3 regions of the Parabacteroides sp. FAFU027 genome follow, and region 2 is predicted to be linked to each of the others. Evidence: riboswitches for the same ligand, from Rfam matches in the RefSeq annotation. Region 2 holds a riboswitch; each other region holds the start of a gene.

Evidence for each region. Region 2 has a riboswitch for cobalamin ahead of MLE17_RS03750 (iron ABC transporter permease). Riboswitches for the same ligand answer to the same signal wherever they lie in the genome.
Region 1: it holds a riboswitch for cobalamin, as region 2 does, so the genes downstream of both, MLE17_RS01710 (sirohydrochlorin chelatase) here and MLE17_RS03750 (iron ABC transporter permease) in region 2, are expected to answer to the same signal.
Region 3: it holds a riboswitch for cobalamin, as region 2 does, so the genes downstream of both, MLE17_RS14655 (TonB-dependent receptor plug domain-containing protein) here and MLE17_RS03750 (iron ABC transporter permease) in region 2, are expected to answer to the same signal.

Annotation. Positions count from the first base shown of each region.
Region 1 covers NZ_JAKZKV010000001.1:386,309-390,923, reverse strand. The annotation lists gene MLE17_RS01720 (transglycosylase domain-containing protein) at 1-306, opposite strand, end outside; gene MLE17_RS01715 (DUF5723 family protein) at 750-2,165, shown strand; cobalamin riboswitch at 2,255-2,455, shown strand; gene MLE17_RS01710 (sirohydrochlorin chelatase) at 2,545-2,919, shown strand; gene MLE17_RS01705 (energy-coupling factor ABC transporter permease) at 2,919-3,650, shown strand; gene MLE17_RS01700 (energy-coupling factor ABC transporter substrate-binding protein) at 3,663-3,953, shown strand; gene cbiQ (cobalt ECF transporter T component CbiQ) at 3,953-4,615, shown strand, end outside.
Region 2 covers NZ_JAKZKV010000002.1:115,053-119,667, reverse strand. The annotation lists gene bglX (beta-glucosidase BglX) at 1-599, shown strand, start outside; gene MLE17_RS03755 (family 43 glycosylhydrolase) at 960-3,053, shown strand; cobalamin riboswitch at 3,086-3,270, shown strand; gene MLE17_RS03750 (iron ABC transporter permease) at 3,384-4,436, shown strand; gene MLE17_RS03745 (ABC transporter ATP-binding protein) at 4,448-4,615, shown strand, end outside.
Region 3 covers NZ_JAKZKV010000010.1:100,006-104,620, reverse strand. The annotation lists gene MLE17_RS14665 (MFS transporter) at 1-112, opposite strand, end outside; gene MLE17_RS14660 (SpoIID/LytB domain-containing protein) at 223-1,545, opposite strand; cobalamin riboswitch at 2,167-2,363, shown strand; gene MLE17_RS14655 (TonB-dependent receptor plug domain-containing protein) at 2,490-4,529, shown strand; gene MLE17_RS14650 (YncE family protein) at 4,557-4,615, shown strand, end outside.

The DNA.
Region 1 (4,615 bases), on a different contig from region 2:
ACCAGAATGGTTTTCAAAACGGGCGTCCTCTGTGGCGATCAGCGCTTCTACCAAATGCTTGGAGAGCTGTTTGTAGGTGACAAATACACGGTTCTCTTTGCTTTGGTAGAATCGCCCGAGCACCTGCATGTCGGAAGAATAGACTTCGGACGCGAATTTGTTCTTCGGGTTCTCCAACTCGGCGATGGGTGGCATGTAACCGATTTTACCAAAAGCGATCAGGGAAAATATGGTAACGATGGATAGAATAAACAAGGTAAATGAAATCCAAAAGAAGCGGATAAAGCGTTTTTGTTTGGTCGTCATTGATCGAAAAGTTTTAAACCCTGCAAAATTAATCCTTTTATTGGTTTTGCAGCAATAAATTCTTGTTGGAAATGCCGGATAAGGTCTCTTTCATGCCTGTATCCTGATGGTTCAGCCCGATCTTTTAGAGTCTTTTGCCCGAATGTTGTTATTGTGTTAAGAATTGCAGCCTGATTAGGGTTAAAATCCTTTCGCTCGGTATAGTGCGGTGAATTATTCAATTCCGTTTAGTGGGCTAGTATAGAGAAAATTAATAATACTATTAATCTCTCTTGAATCCATATTTTGTTGCTTTATCTGTAATATCTTTAGTGCCGGAATTTGTTATTTAAATAGCCCGACCTGTTTTGTCTGATTTGTCCGGCAACTACCTGATATATAGTGCCCCGGACGGATTAATGGCGCATTATTGCAAATGAATACCTTAAATTTCAAATTTAGACATGAAGAAAACCCTGATTGCGGTCATTCTGTTTTTTACGTCGTTGTTGTGTGTAAACGCCCAGTATGCGTATTCGCTATATTTTATCAATGAAATGAGCCAGCGGCATGAGTATAATCCGGCATTTGTGCCTGAATACGGTTATTTTGCCCTGCCGGTTATTGGTAATACGCAGGTTGGAGCGACCTCTGATGTGGGGATTCTGAATTTTCTTTTTCCGTATAATAATAAGCAGGTGTTATTTTTGCATCCTTCGGTGAATACCTCCGATTTCCTGAATAAACTTCAGCCGCGAAACAGGATAAAACAAAGTTTGAGCACAGATCTTTTTTCTTGCGGCTTTTTTACCTCAAATAACGATTTCTGGACAATCGGTTTATCATTGAAAGAGAACACGTCGGCAGTTCTTCCCAAATCCCTTTTTGAATTTGCAAAAGATTCAACGAAAAACTATTACGATCTTTCCGATTTGCGGGCAAAGAGTGTTTGCTGGTTGGAGGCTTCTTTAGGTTGTTCAAAAGAGATCAACGAACGTTTAAGGGTTGGTTTTAAGGTAAAGTTGCTCACCGGTATGTCTGAGGAGATCATCAAATACAGTAAGCTGGATTTGAATCGCGTTGGGGATCAGTGGCATGTGAATGCTTCCGGACAGACTTTCATCGCGTCCAATTTCCTTTCGTATAAGGTTGATTCGACGAATCATTTTACCTTTCAGGATTACACGTTTAACAAGCATAATATCAAACCTGCGGGATTTGGAGCTGCTATTGACCTCGGCTTTTCCTATCGGATAACTCCCGATCTTACCCTTTCGTCCAGTTTGACCGATTTAGGCTTCATTTCCTGGAATCCTTCTGCTGTAAAAATAGGGGAAGCTAAAAATGAATATGATATTAGTGGCGTTAGTGATTCGGCAACATACTCTTACGGAACCTGGAATAATCAGATCTGGTGGCTCGGAGAGAATGGAAAACAGATATTGGCGTACAAACGTTTGACAACGAAACGACGGTACACTGATATGTTAACTGCCACTCTCAGAACTGGTCTTGAATATGATGTTCTGAAAAATGGCAATAAGAGAATCAGTCTGGGCCTTTTGAATACGATCTATTACGGAGAGTATGATTCCGATTTTGAAACTGTTGGGTCTGTAAATCTCAGACCTAATAGTTGGTTTTGTCTTACAGGAACATGCGCATTCTTACACAAGAACCCGAATCGATTTGGATTGGCTATGAACTTTTCACCCAAATGGATTAATTTCTTCATCGCATCTGATTTTCTTTTGCCCCGGTTAAACAGTGATTACCTGCCTAAAAACGCTTTTACCTTTAATGTGCAGACCGGCATTGCAATTCCTCTTTTCCTGAATAAACCTCCTTATCGCTACAAGTATAAAGATTACCCGTATTAACTTCCTTTCCCGGTTTTTTGTCTTTCAAAAGAGGCAGAATCGGGAAAAGTTTTTTCTTCGGGATTTGTCGTGTAAAATATTTCCCTACCTTTGCCCCGCAATTTACCGGTTCCGGATTCGATCTCTCGAAGACGGATTAAAAGGGAATCACGTGCAATTCGTGAGCTATCCCCGTAGCTGTAAAGTCCGCAAAAAACGTTTCGGCACACTTTTGCCACTGTTTCTGATTGAAACGGGAAGGCGCCGGAACGGGACAAGCCAGAAGACCTGCCCGTAAATGTTTTTTCGTCGCCTTCGGGAACTAAGGGCCACGAATCACATCTCATTCAAGATTTTCTTGTTCCAAGTTTTACATTTTATTTACCTAACAGATTGCTTTATGAAACGTAAAGGAATCCTGATTGTCGGTCATGGCAGTAAGTCATCCGATGCAGTCAGGGAATTTGAGCAGATGGTGGCTTATACCAGCCTCCAGACTGACGAGTTTATTGTAAAAGGTGCGCACATGGAGTTGGCTGAACCCAATATTCCCGATACTGTGGAAGCTTTGGTAGCCGGCGGTGTGACTGACATCCGTGTATTGCCTTATTTTCTCTACACCGGCAACCACATCAAGCAGGATATCCCGGAAATCCTTGCCGATGTGAAAGAAAACTATCCTGCGGTGAAATTCAGTTTCGGAAAAGCATTGGGCTTTGACCCGCGTATTGCCGATATTTTGTTGGCAAAAGCTCATGAAGTGGTAGAAATCTGATGATGAAAAGCGCTAAGTTTCTTCGGTTATTTGCTGTTTCGATTGCTCTTTTGGCGGTTCAGAACGCTTCGGCGATGCATATTTCGGAAGGCTTTCTGCCCCCTCAATGGTGTTTGGTGTGGTACCTGGTATCGTTGCCGTTTATTGCCTGGGGATTGAACCGTTTACGGAAAACCATTAGCGCAGACCCGAAGTCGAAGCTGATTCTCGGGATATGCGGGGCATTTGTCTTTGTGCTGTCGGCCATTAAGTTGCCGTCGGTGACGGGGAGTAGTTCGCATTTGGTGGGCACGAGCCTGGGGGCTATGATTACAGGACCTGCTGCGATGGCTGTTGTCGGCGTGGTGGTGCTTTTGTTTCAGGCTCTTTTGCTAGCACATGGCGGACTGACGACGCTCGGGGCGAATGTTTTCTCAATGGCTATAGCCGGACCGTTTCTGGCTTATGGTTTGTTCTGCCTGGGTAAAAAGGTTCGTTGGAACGAATCGGTGAATATCTTTTTTGCCTCGTTTGTTGGTAGTCTTTTCACCTACGTGGTGACCTCGTTCCAATTGGCGGTTTCATTTCCGGATGCGACTGGAGGATGGTGGGTTTCATTCCTGAAGTTCGGCGCTTTGTTTGCCGTTACTCAGTTGCCGCTTTCGGTCATCGAAGGTTTCCTGACGTTGTTTGTCTATCGTTTTGTATCGAAACATATTCCCGAAATCTCATTTGTCAAAACGGGAGAGTAGAAAATTGAACCTATGAAGAATAATCATATCCGAATCTTGTCGGCATCCATTTTTCTGCTGATTGTAGCAGGACTTTACATGTATAATTTCCGGCAGGATTTGCCCGGCGCCGATGATAATGCTTCGACCGTTATCGGTCAAATTGCACCTGCTTATAAACCCTGGTGCAAAAGCATTAGCTTTGATCTGACAAAGGAAATGGAAGCCCTGTTTTTCGGATTACAGATGTTGAGCGGTGTGGTAATATTTGCCATCTGTTTCCGCTTTTTGAAGAAATCCGGACAAAAAACAACCCTGAAATAATGTTTCCGGAAAGCTATTTACAAGCCAACAGATTAAGTCATGTACATCCTATAAATAAAGTGATGTTCTTTCTGTTGTTCATCGTATTTGCCTTTTTGTCAAAGTCTGTCGGGTTTCTTTGTTTGCAAGGCTTATCCATTGTGGCATTTATTCTGTTTTCGGTGAAAATGCCAAAATCAGTCTTACTGAAGATGCTTCTCCTGCCGTTCGGATTCGTGCTGCTCGGCATTTTGCCTTTGGTCATTACCCGCGAGCCTGACTTGATAATGAAACTATGGAAGGGGTGGGGCGTTTCCTCTAACGGATTGCAGCAGTCGGAACTAATTCTGTCGCGCAGTTTTGCACTCACAACGGCCATGTATTGGTTTATTCTGGTGACATCGGTGCAGGAGTTGGTTTATATTTTCAGGAAAATAAAGCTCCCGGCATTGTTTATTGATGTGCTGCTGCTGGTTTACCGGAATATCTTTCTACTGCTTGGGGTCAGTAATCAGATTCACCGGACACAAACTTGCCGGATGGGATACAACAATGCCAGAAATGGCTACCGTTCTCTTGTTTCGTTGATGGGACAAACCTTCGTCTTGTCTTATTACCGCGCGGACCGGCAATACAACAGCGTCCTGACCCGGGGCTATCAGGGTGAATGGCCGGCATCGGTA
Region 2 (4,615 bases):
CGGGAAGCGAAGCCGGGTATGCAGTCTCTGATGTTTTATTCGGAAAAGTTAATCCGTCAGGCAAATTACCGGTCACTTTTCCACGAAGCGTGGGGCAGATTCCTATTTACTATAATTACAAAAATACTGGTCGCCCATTAAGTGATGATGCGAGAGACAATTGCCGGTTTGAGAAATTCCGTTCCAATTATCTGGATGAATGCAATACCCCGCTGTATCCATTCGGGTACGGATTAAGCTATACTACATTTCAATACGGAGACATTTCATTAAATGCAAATGAGCTGCGAGGAAATCAAACGCTGAAAGCCAGTGTGACGATTACCAATACCGGTAAATATGACGGCGAGGAAGTGGTGCAGCTTTATATTCGCAATGTGGAGGGAAGTAATACCCGACCGGTGAAAGAGCTGAAAGGATTCCGCAAAATAGACTTCAAAGCGGGTGAAAGCAAAACAGTGACTTTTGATATTACCCCGGATGACCTGAAGTTTTACAATAACGAATTGCAATACGACTGGGAAAGTGGAGAATTTGAGATTCAGATAGGAACAAATTCCAGGGATGTCAAGGTCGCGAAAGTTAACTGGTTGAAGTAGTTTCTGTCAATAATGGCCGGGTTAATGTAAATAATAAATAGGCTCTATAATGGTTTGTATGGGTATATTTTAAAGGCTTAAACAATCATAATTATTTAGCCACGAATCCACGAATAAGGAATGTGTCTTTTCTTTTTTCAGTAATGAAAAAAGATTCGTGAAACTACGATATCCATTTTGCCTGATCTACAAAAGGTTATATGCTGTGTTTTAATTCGTGCATTCGTGGCTAAAATTATTTAGATAGAGTTTATCATAAATTATCCCACGAAATCCTTTAGGGAAATTCTTTCCCTAAAGGAGGGCTGAATAGATATTTACCCACACAAAACGTTATAGAGCCAATAAATATGCAGTATCATGAAAGCAAGTATATGTTTGATTGCGCTAATGCCGTATCTGTCTTTTGCACAGACGGAACCCAGTACCAAGACGGTAAAGGGGCAAATCTCAGAGTATCATATTCCGGTAGTCCAAACTTACCGCTTAAATGGACGGATTACCGATGAGGCTGGGCGGGCGTTGTCAGATGTCAGGATAATGATAAAGGGGGATGTTGTGTCGGCAAACTCAGATTCGCAGGGAAACTATTCGATAACCATTGCGCCGCATAACAAGGCCCTGATATTTTATTACCCCGGAAAGTCGTGGCTCGAGTTGGCTCTTCAGGACAATCAGACACAGATGGATGTAACACTCAAATCAGAGCAACCGCTCAAACCGATTGAACGGACTCCGGCGATTGCTACTTCATGGTTTGATCCCAATAATGACCATCCTCATACCTATTGCAATCCGGTCAATATAAGTTATCTGTTTGAGTATTATTTCCCGACCAGAAAACAAATATCCTGTCGTTCAACAGCTGATCCCCTGATTGTACCGTACAAAGGGGAATATTATCTCTTTTGCACAAATCAATCCGGTTATTATGTTTCTAAAAATCTTACCCAATGGCAATATATATGTAGTGCGTTCCAACGGAAGCCATTCGATGATGACCAATGTGCCCCGTCTGTAACGGTGATGGGAGATACTATGGTGATGTTGGGATCGACATATAATGAACTTCCGGTATGGTACACCACCGATCCCAGGACAGGAAGGTGGAAGCATCTGACCGAAACGGCATTATTGCCGCATTGGGATCCTTACATGTTCCGGGACGACGATAAACGACTCTATCTCTATTACGGATCGAGTAATGAATTTCCGATCAAAGGGGTGGAATACGATCCTGCAACATTCAGGCCCAAAAGCATTATTCGTGACCTTTATATCCTGCATCCCGAGCAGCATGGATGGGAGCGGTTCGGGATGAACAACGATGATTCTGTTTCATTGAAGCCCTTTACCGAAGGTGCTTTTATGACCAAATACAACAATAAATACTATTTGCAGTATGGGGCGCCCGGCACAGAATTTAAAGTATATGCCGATGGTGTCTATGTTTCCGATAATCCGTTGGGGCCTTTTGTTTACCAAAAACATAATCCCTTTTCCTATAAACCCGGTGGTTTTGTACTGGGAGCAGGGCATGGCGGTACTTTCAGGGACTATCATGGAAACTACTGGCATATAGCCACCTGTATGTTGTCCTTGCGGGAAACCTTCGAGCGTCGTATCGGCCTTTATCCGTCAGGGTTTGACAGAGACGGGATTATGTATGCCAATACTGCATTTGGTGATTACCCGACTGTCACCCCTGTTTCGGGTGAAGATCATCAACGGGGAAATTTTGCCGGATGGATGTTGCTTTCGTTGCACAAAAAGGTCTGGGCATCCTCTTCCGATAGCATTTACACTCCGGAAAAGGCCGCCGATGAGAATATGCGTACCTATTGGGCAGCTAAATCAAATCAATCGGGAGAATGGTTTGCAATGGATTTAGGAACAGAGAAACAGGTATATGCCATTCAGGTGAATTACTACGAACATAAGGCGAACCAGTTTGGAAAAGCTATGGATACGTATCACCAGTATAAAATCTTTGGTTCCGCCGATGGAAACCAGTGGTCACTGATTGTTGATAAAAGCAATAATGATCTGGATGTGCCTCATGATTATGTGGAGTTGCTTCGGCCTGCAACCGTCCGGTATCTGAAAATAGAGAATATTCATACCGCCAGTGGGAATTTTGCACTGATGGACTTACGTGTGTTTGGTAAAGCACAGGGGAAAATACCGGCACAGGTAAAGCAATTTAAAGTAAAACGCCAGTCTCGTGATGGCCGCAATGCCCTGATTTCCTGGAAAGCGCAGCAAGATGCTTACGGCTACAATATCTATTACGGGACCGCATCTGATAAGCTTTACAATTGCATCACTGTTTATGATAGCAACTCCTACAATATGAGAGGACTGGATAAAGGTACATCCTACTTTTTCTCGGTTGAAGCGCTTGGTGAAACAGGTATTTCTGCCCGGTCAGCCGTTGTTGAGACAAAAGATTAATTTCAGCATCTTCCAAAATAAACCGTTATCTTTGCAGCCGTAAGCTCATTGATTTGACATTCAATCCGAAAAGGGAATCCGGTGAAATGCCGGAGCTGTACCCGCAGCCGTAAGCTTTACTCAAAACCGTTAAGCCAAATAGCCACTGTCCGAAACCGACGGGAAGGCGCTTAAAGGGAAGCGAGCCGGAAAACCTGTCGATTGAATCCTATTCAGCTTAAACTTTCGGGATAAAAGTTTGAACATGAAATCCACCGGATGCCAGACGTGCCTCCTTTGCTTCATCTTCTCGCTTCTTTCCCTATGTAGGAAATTCAATCCAATTTCGCATTGCAAACAGCTACATTCAACAATGGCACTTTTCGATTAAAGGCCATCGCGATATTCCTGATAACAGCGGTCCTTTTTGTCCTGAACCTGACATTCGGTTCGGTGCATATTCCTGTAGATTCGGTCTTACGTGTCCTTTCCGGACAGGAAATAAACCAGACTGCCTGGCAAAATATCATTCTCAATTCACGTCTGCCTCAGGCATTGACCGCCTTATTTACCGGAGCGGCATTGGCTGTTTGCGGATTACTTTTACAGACACTTTTCCAGAATCCTCTGGCTGATCCCTCCATTCTGGGCATCAGTGCAGGCGCCAATCTGGGGGTGGCATTGATTGTTTTCCTTACAGGAGGGACGATGGGTAGTCTATCCGGTATCGGGTTGGGTGGACATTTCCTGATTGTCAGCGGTGCATTTGCGGGCGCATTTGCCGTCCTGAATATTATCCTTTATATGGCCGGTCGGCTGAAAAGCAACCTGATGCTGCTGATTGTGGGGATTATGGTGAGCTACCTGGTCTCTTCGTTTATCACTTTCATTAATTTCTACTCTTCAGCGGAAAACGTATTTCTCTATATGCTATGGGGAATGGGGGACTTTTCGAGTGTGACCCGTTCGCAAATCAGTTTTTATATCCCCTGCATTACAGTGGGAATACTGGCGGCTCTTCTTCAGATGAAACCGCTCAATGCCCTGTTGATGGGTGAACGTTATGCGATGAATCTCGGGGTGAGAATCAAACAGACCCGTATCATTATATTGTTGATAAGTGGATTGCTTACCGCGGTGACAACGGCATTTTGCGGACCGGTCTCTTTTCTGGGGCTGGCGGTGCCCCACATTGCCCGACTGATACTGGGAACGGGAAATCATAAGAAACTGCTCCCTTTTTGTCTGATACTGGGTGGTGGAGTGGCTTTGTTGTGTAATCTGCTGACCTCTTTCCCCGGTCACGTAGGTATCCTGCCATTGAATGCCATTACTCCGATACTGGGAGCGCCGGTGGTGCTCTATGTCTTACTCAGCCGGAAGAAATTCCAGCAAATCCATTAACCTGACGCCTTATGAGTACACCCATTCTACAACTGGAAAACCTGACGATCGGGTATGTCAGCCAGCGTCCGCACAAAGTGGTGCATTCCAACATCAACCTTTTCTTGAAAAAAGGCGAACTGACCTGTCTGCTCGGAACCAATGGTGCGGGTAAATCGACCTTGTTGAAAACGCTTTCC
Region 3 (4,615 bases), on a different contig from region 2:
CCAGACGTTTGTACATGATTCCGGCTACGACCATTACCGCCACATAAGGCAACCCTTCGGCAAAGTAGAGCGAAGGAATCCAACTCCACGGATTTTTAGATTTTTGTTCCATTTCTTGTTTTAATGGCACACAGATGACACAGATGCAGGCAACACAGATTTACACGGATTTTCTTATCTGTGAAAACCGATTTAAATCTGTGTCATCTGTGTGCTTTGTATTCAATATTTTTTTTCCAAAGTCACATCTCGGTAATAGTGCAATAAAATATCACGGTACGAATAACCCTTATCCCCCATCACGGCAGCTCCAATCTGGCAAAGGCCTACGCCATGCCCCCACCCTGCTCCGGTGAGGGTAAAAGTGGCTGGAATATTGTTTTCGCCCATCACTTTATCCACAACAAATGCGGAACTGTATAAGTGAGACTCAGAAAGTGATTTGCGAATGAGTAATTCTTTGCCGATTACTAATGTCTTTTTCATACCGACAATGCGTAGTTTTATTAATCGGCCTGAAACGCCCCGCTCCATCGGTTGCAAATCTATAATTTCTCCGAAATCAATACCCGTGCGACGACGAATCAAATCGGATATTTCTGCTTGGCTATAGGTCACTTTCCAACGGTAAAAATCAGCAGTCTCCTGGTCATAGTTATTTAGCACCTGGCTCAGTACATTTGCATCTTCAGTGTTACAGAAAGCTTCGGGAGAAGTTCGAATCCATTTCTCCGCCTCAGCTTCGATAGTCAGGTCGGGTGTTTCAGAGATGGAATTTTCGGCACGGTCAAACACCTTTTGCAGATAGGGATGTGAAGCCGGTTCCCAGCAATTATCAAATTTCTCAAGTACTCCGCCGCAACATTTCGAGAAACGTGCATCGCAAATATTTTCATCATACATCAAAAGTTCTCCACGTGTTGCCTCCACGGCCTCCACTACCTTTTCAGTCGAAGCACGGGTAATGCCCTGATAGCGTTGGCAATGGTCGTCGGCACAGACATCGTACAGCAGATGATCCTCGCGGTCCCACCACTTGATCCATTCGGTTTCTGTCTGCGTATCCGAAACATACGTGACTGATTTTGCCGCCAGATCATTCTTCTTAGCCAATTGCGACAGCAGCCAACTACGCGAAATGACGGCATGAGCCTTCAACAATTCAGGTGAACTGGTCGCACTCATTTCCGACGAAATCACGCTTTTCAGGTATTCTTCTACCGGAATCAGGTTGACCGCCGTAATTTTATGATTTTCCTGAATCAGTTTTAGTGAGCCAAGAAACGATTGCACTTCCTTCCGTTCCCAATGGAAACCGATACCAATCACCACCTCTTTTAGCGTAAAAGAAGCATCATCGGAAGCGGGCTGAAAAGCCACTTCATCGTAAAATTTACCATTGAAAATGATTTTGGCATCAATCAAATAGGCAGTATAATCACCGGGATGAAGCTCTTCAGCTCCATTCAGCAGGTATTTTCCCTGAAAAGAAAACGGAATCTCAAGGTCGGATACAATTCCGACGGAAAGTATGGGTTCTTGCATGGATTAATGTTATATCGGCAATGGGCAAAACGGATAGTAAATTCACATTTCCATAATCCATCTATTGCTTATACCTAATTTAGGATGCAAAGATAGCTAAACAAGGGGTGATTTTAAGATTAAAAACAGGAAGTTGAAGGAATAATGCGGCTCTAAATAATTGGAATGTAATTTTCAACCATCGAATGGCAGTCTGTAAATTCTGAGAGATAAACTTTGCGGTTAAAAACCATCTTATAAAATTATAGAGCCATTTTCTGTCGTTTGAAGGGCCTCTATAATTTTCCAGACTCAAAATATACCGTCAGAAAGTCGCCTATAAAATTACAGGAGCATTTCCAACGGAATTATTTAAGCCTATAAAATTATAGCGTTAAATTCAACGGTCAATTTTAACGCTATAATTTTATAGGACAAATTTCAATCGCCGAAATCCGGTCTATAATTTTATAGGATGATTTTCGACGGTCAAAAATCACTTTCTAAAGGATAAAAACCTGTTTCAACCCAGTCATTTCACTAAAATCATTTGCTGCTAATGATTTAGAAGCCAAATAATACTTCACAATCCGATTCATTTCCAAATTAAAACCATCAAATTTGATTTCCGAAAATAATCCTTACCTTTGCAACCGCTTTGGTTCCGAAGCCGCATTCGCGGTCGAGGATGAAAAGGGAATCAGGTGAGAATCCTGAACAGTCCCGCTGCTGTAAGCTTCACCAAACGTTTGGGCAAAACTTTCGCCACTGTCATGCGACGGGAAGGCCGCCCCAAACGGAAGTAAGTCAGAAGACCTGCCACGGCAACGTTAGTTCAAAAGCTTTCGAGGATAAAGCTGAGAAACATCTGCAAACTGATTTACCTCTTTTGCCCTTGTTGCAATCATTTATTCCGAAAGCTGTCATTGTGACTAGTCATTACTTGTTACCAAAACACAGCTATTTTGAATCAGAAACGCCCATATTACATTTCATGCCGCAACCTGACACTTGCGTTGTTTAGCGTCATCCCTTTTTCTGCCTTTTGTGCGACAGAAAAGGATTCCGTGAAGACTCAGGTTAAGTTGCAGGAGGTACTTGTAAATGGGCACAATTCGCAGGTTGTCAGAGCTGCCATGCCTGTGCAGGTATTTGCTAAGGAAGATATCAACCGACTCAATGCTGCTTCCGTTTCAGACGTGGCCAAGCATTTTGCCGGAGTGACCGTGAAAGATTACGGCGGCATCGGCGGATTGAAAACGGTTTCATTGCGGGGACTCGGGGCGCAACATACAGGGGTAAGCTACGACGGAATTATGCTGAGCGATATTCAATCAGGACAGATTGACCTGAGCCGCTTTTCACTGGATAACATCTCTGATATTTCTTTGAATAACGGTCAGCCCAACGATATTTTCCAGACTGCACGCATGTTTGCTTCAGCCGGAGTGCTTTGCCTCAATACGAAATTGCCGGAGTATGATGGTAAGAATCAACTGAAAGGAAATGCAACTGTAAAAACGGGGTCGTTCGGGTTATTTAATCCGTCATTGTTCATGAATCGGACATTTGGTAAGAAATGGGCGATGAATGTATCGGCTGATGGAATTTTAGCGGATGGGAAATACAAGTTTATCCAATATTACGGTTCCAGTTCCAATGTTGGCGAAATTCTTTCCCGTAAAAACAGTGATGTCAAAAGTATCAGAACAGAACTCAATACACGTTTTGCTCTACACTCCAACGAAAACATTTTACTAAAGCTCAATTATTACAATTCAGAAAGAGGATTGCCCGGCCCTGTTGTATTTTATAATTCATATAGTGCCAAAAGACTTTCCGAAAATAATTTCATCTCACAACTTCATTACGAAAACAGGGAATCGAATAAAATACAATACCAGGCATCGGCCAAATACAATCGTAACTTTAATTCCTTCCTGGATAAAGATTCAACGTATAAAGATCCGGGGGTACATGCAGGAGAACGGCATGAAAAATATACTCAGAACGAGATATATCTGACCTCAACTGTAAAATACATCTATAATGATAATTTAGCTTCAGCTCTTGCTGTTGACTGGTGGTATAATAACCTCTTCAAATATGCCAGCAATCCTTTTGCTAAGTTTAATTACCCAACCAGACATAACGGACAGGCTAACTTTTCGACTAAATACGTTACGGAATTCTGGAGTATTAACGGGAATCTTCTTTATACTTTAACCCGTGAGCAGGTTAAAACCGGCGTAGCGGCTAAAAATCAAAACAAATTAAGTCCTACTATCGGGCTTTCATACAAACCATTTAAAAGCAAAGAGTTCAGAATCAGATCATATTACAAGGAGGAGTTTAGAGTCCCTACATTTAATGACCTCTATTATCAGGACTTTGGAAATACATCTTTACGGCCGGAACAAACCCGACAGTACGATGCTGGAGTTACCTTCTCTTCAAACACATTGTTAAGGGAATCTGAGTTGTCCATCACATCAGACTTTTATTACAATAATATCACTGACAAAATCATTGCCATCCCCAAAGATCTGTTTCACTGGACAATGATCAATAAAGGAAAAGTTGATATCCTTGGCTGTGACGTAACGCTAGATTTCAGGAAAAAGGTTAGTCAGAAGCAAGTATACATCATCTTTAAGGGGAATTATACCTTTCAGGATATAAAAGATGTGACTCCACGGAGCTCAACGTATGGCAAACAGCTGATATACTCGCCCAAACATACCGGAGGTTGCTCGCTAGCGTTGTCCGGACCGGGATATGAAGCAGGTTATAATCTCTGTGTTGTAAGTAGTCGCCAAACTGACAACTATCCGTTTAACTCACTGAAAGGATATCAGGATCATTCCCTTTTTGCCCAAAAGAAATTCAACAAACTGAATATAAAATGTGAAGTAAATAATCTGTTAAACAAGCAATTTGAAGTAGTGCAATACTACCCAATGCCAAGACGAAATTACAGATTATTGCTCTCGTATTCTTTTTAAACTTCAAACACAAATCAAAAACAAGTTATGAAAAAACAAAAACTCTCATTGTTTTTATCGTTAATCGCTTTGAGCAGCATGGTTTT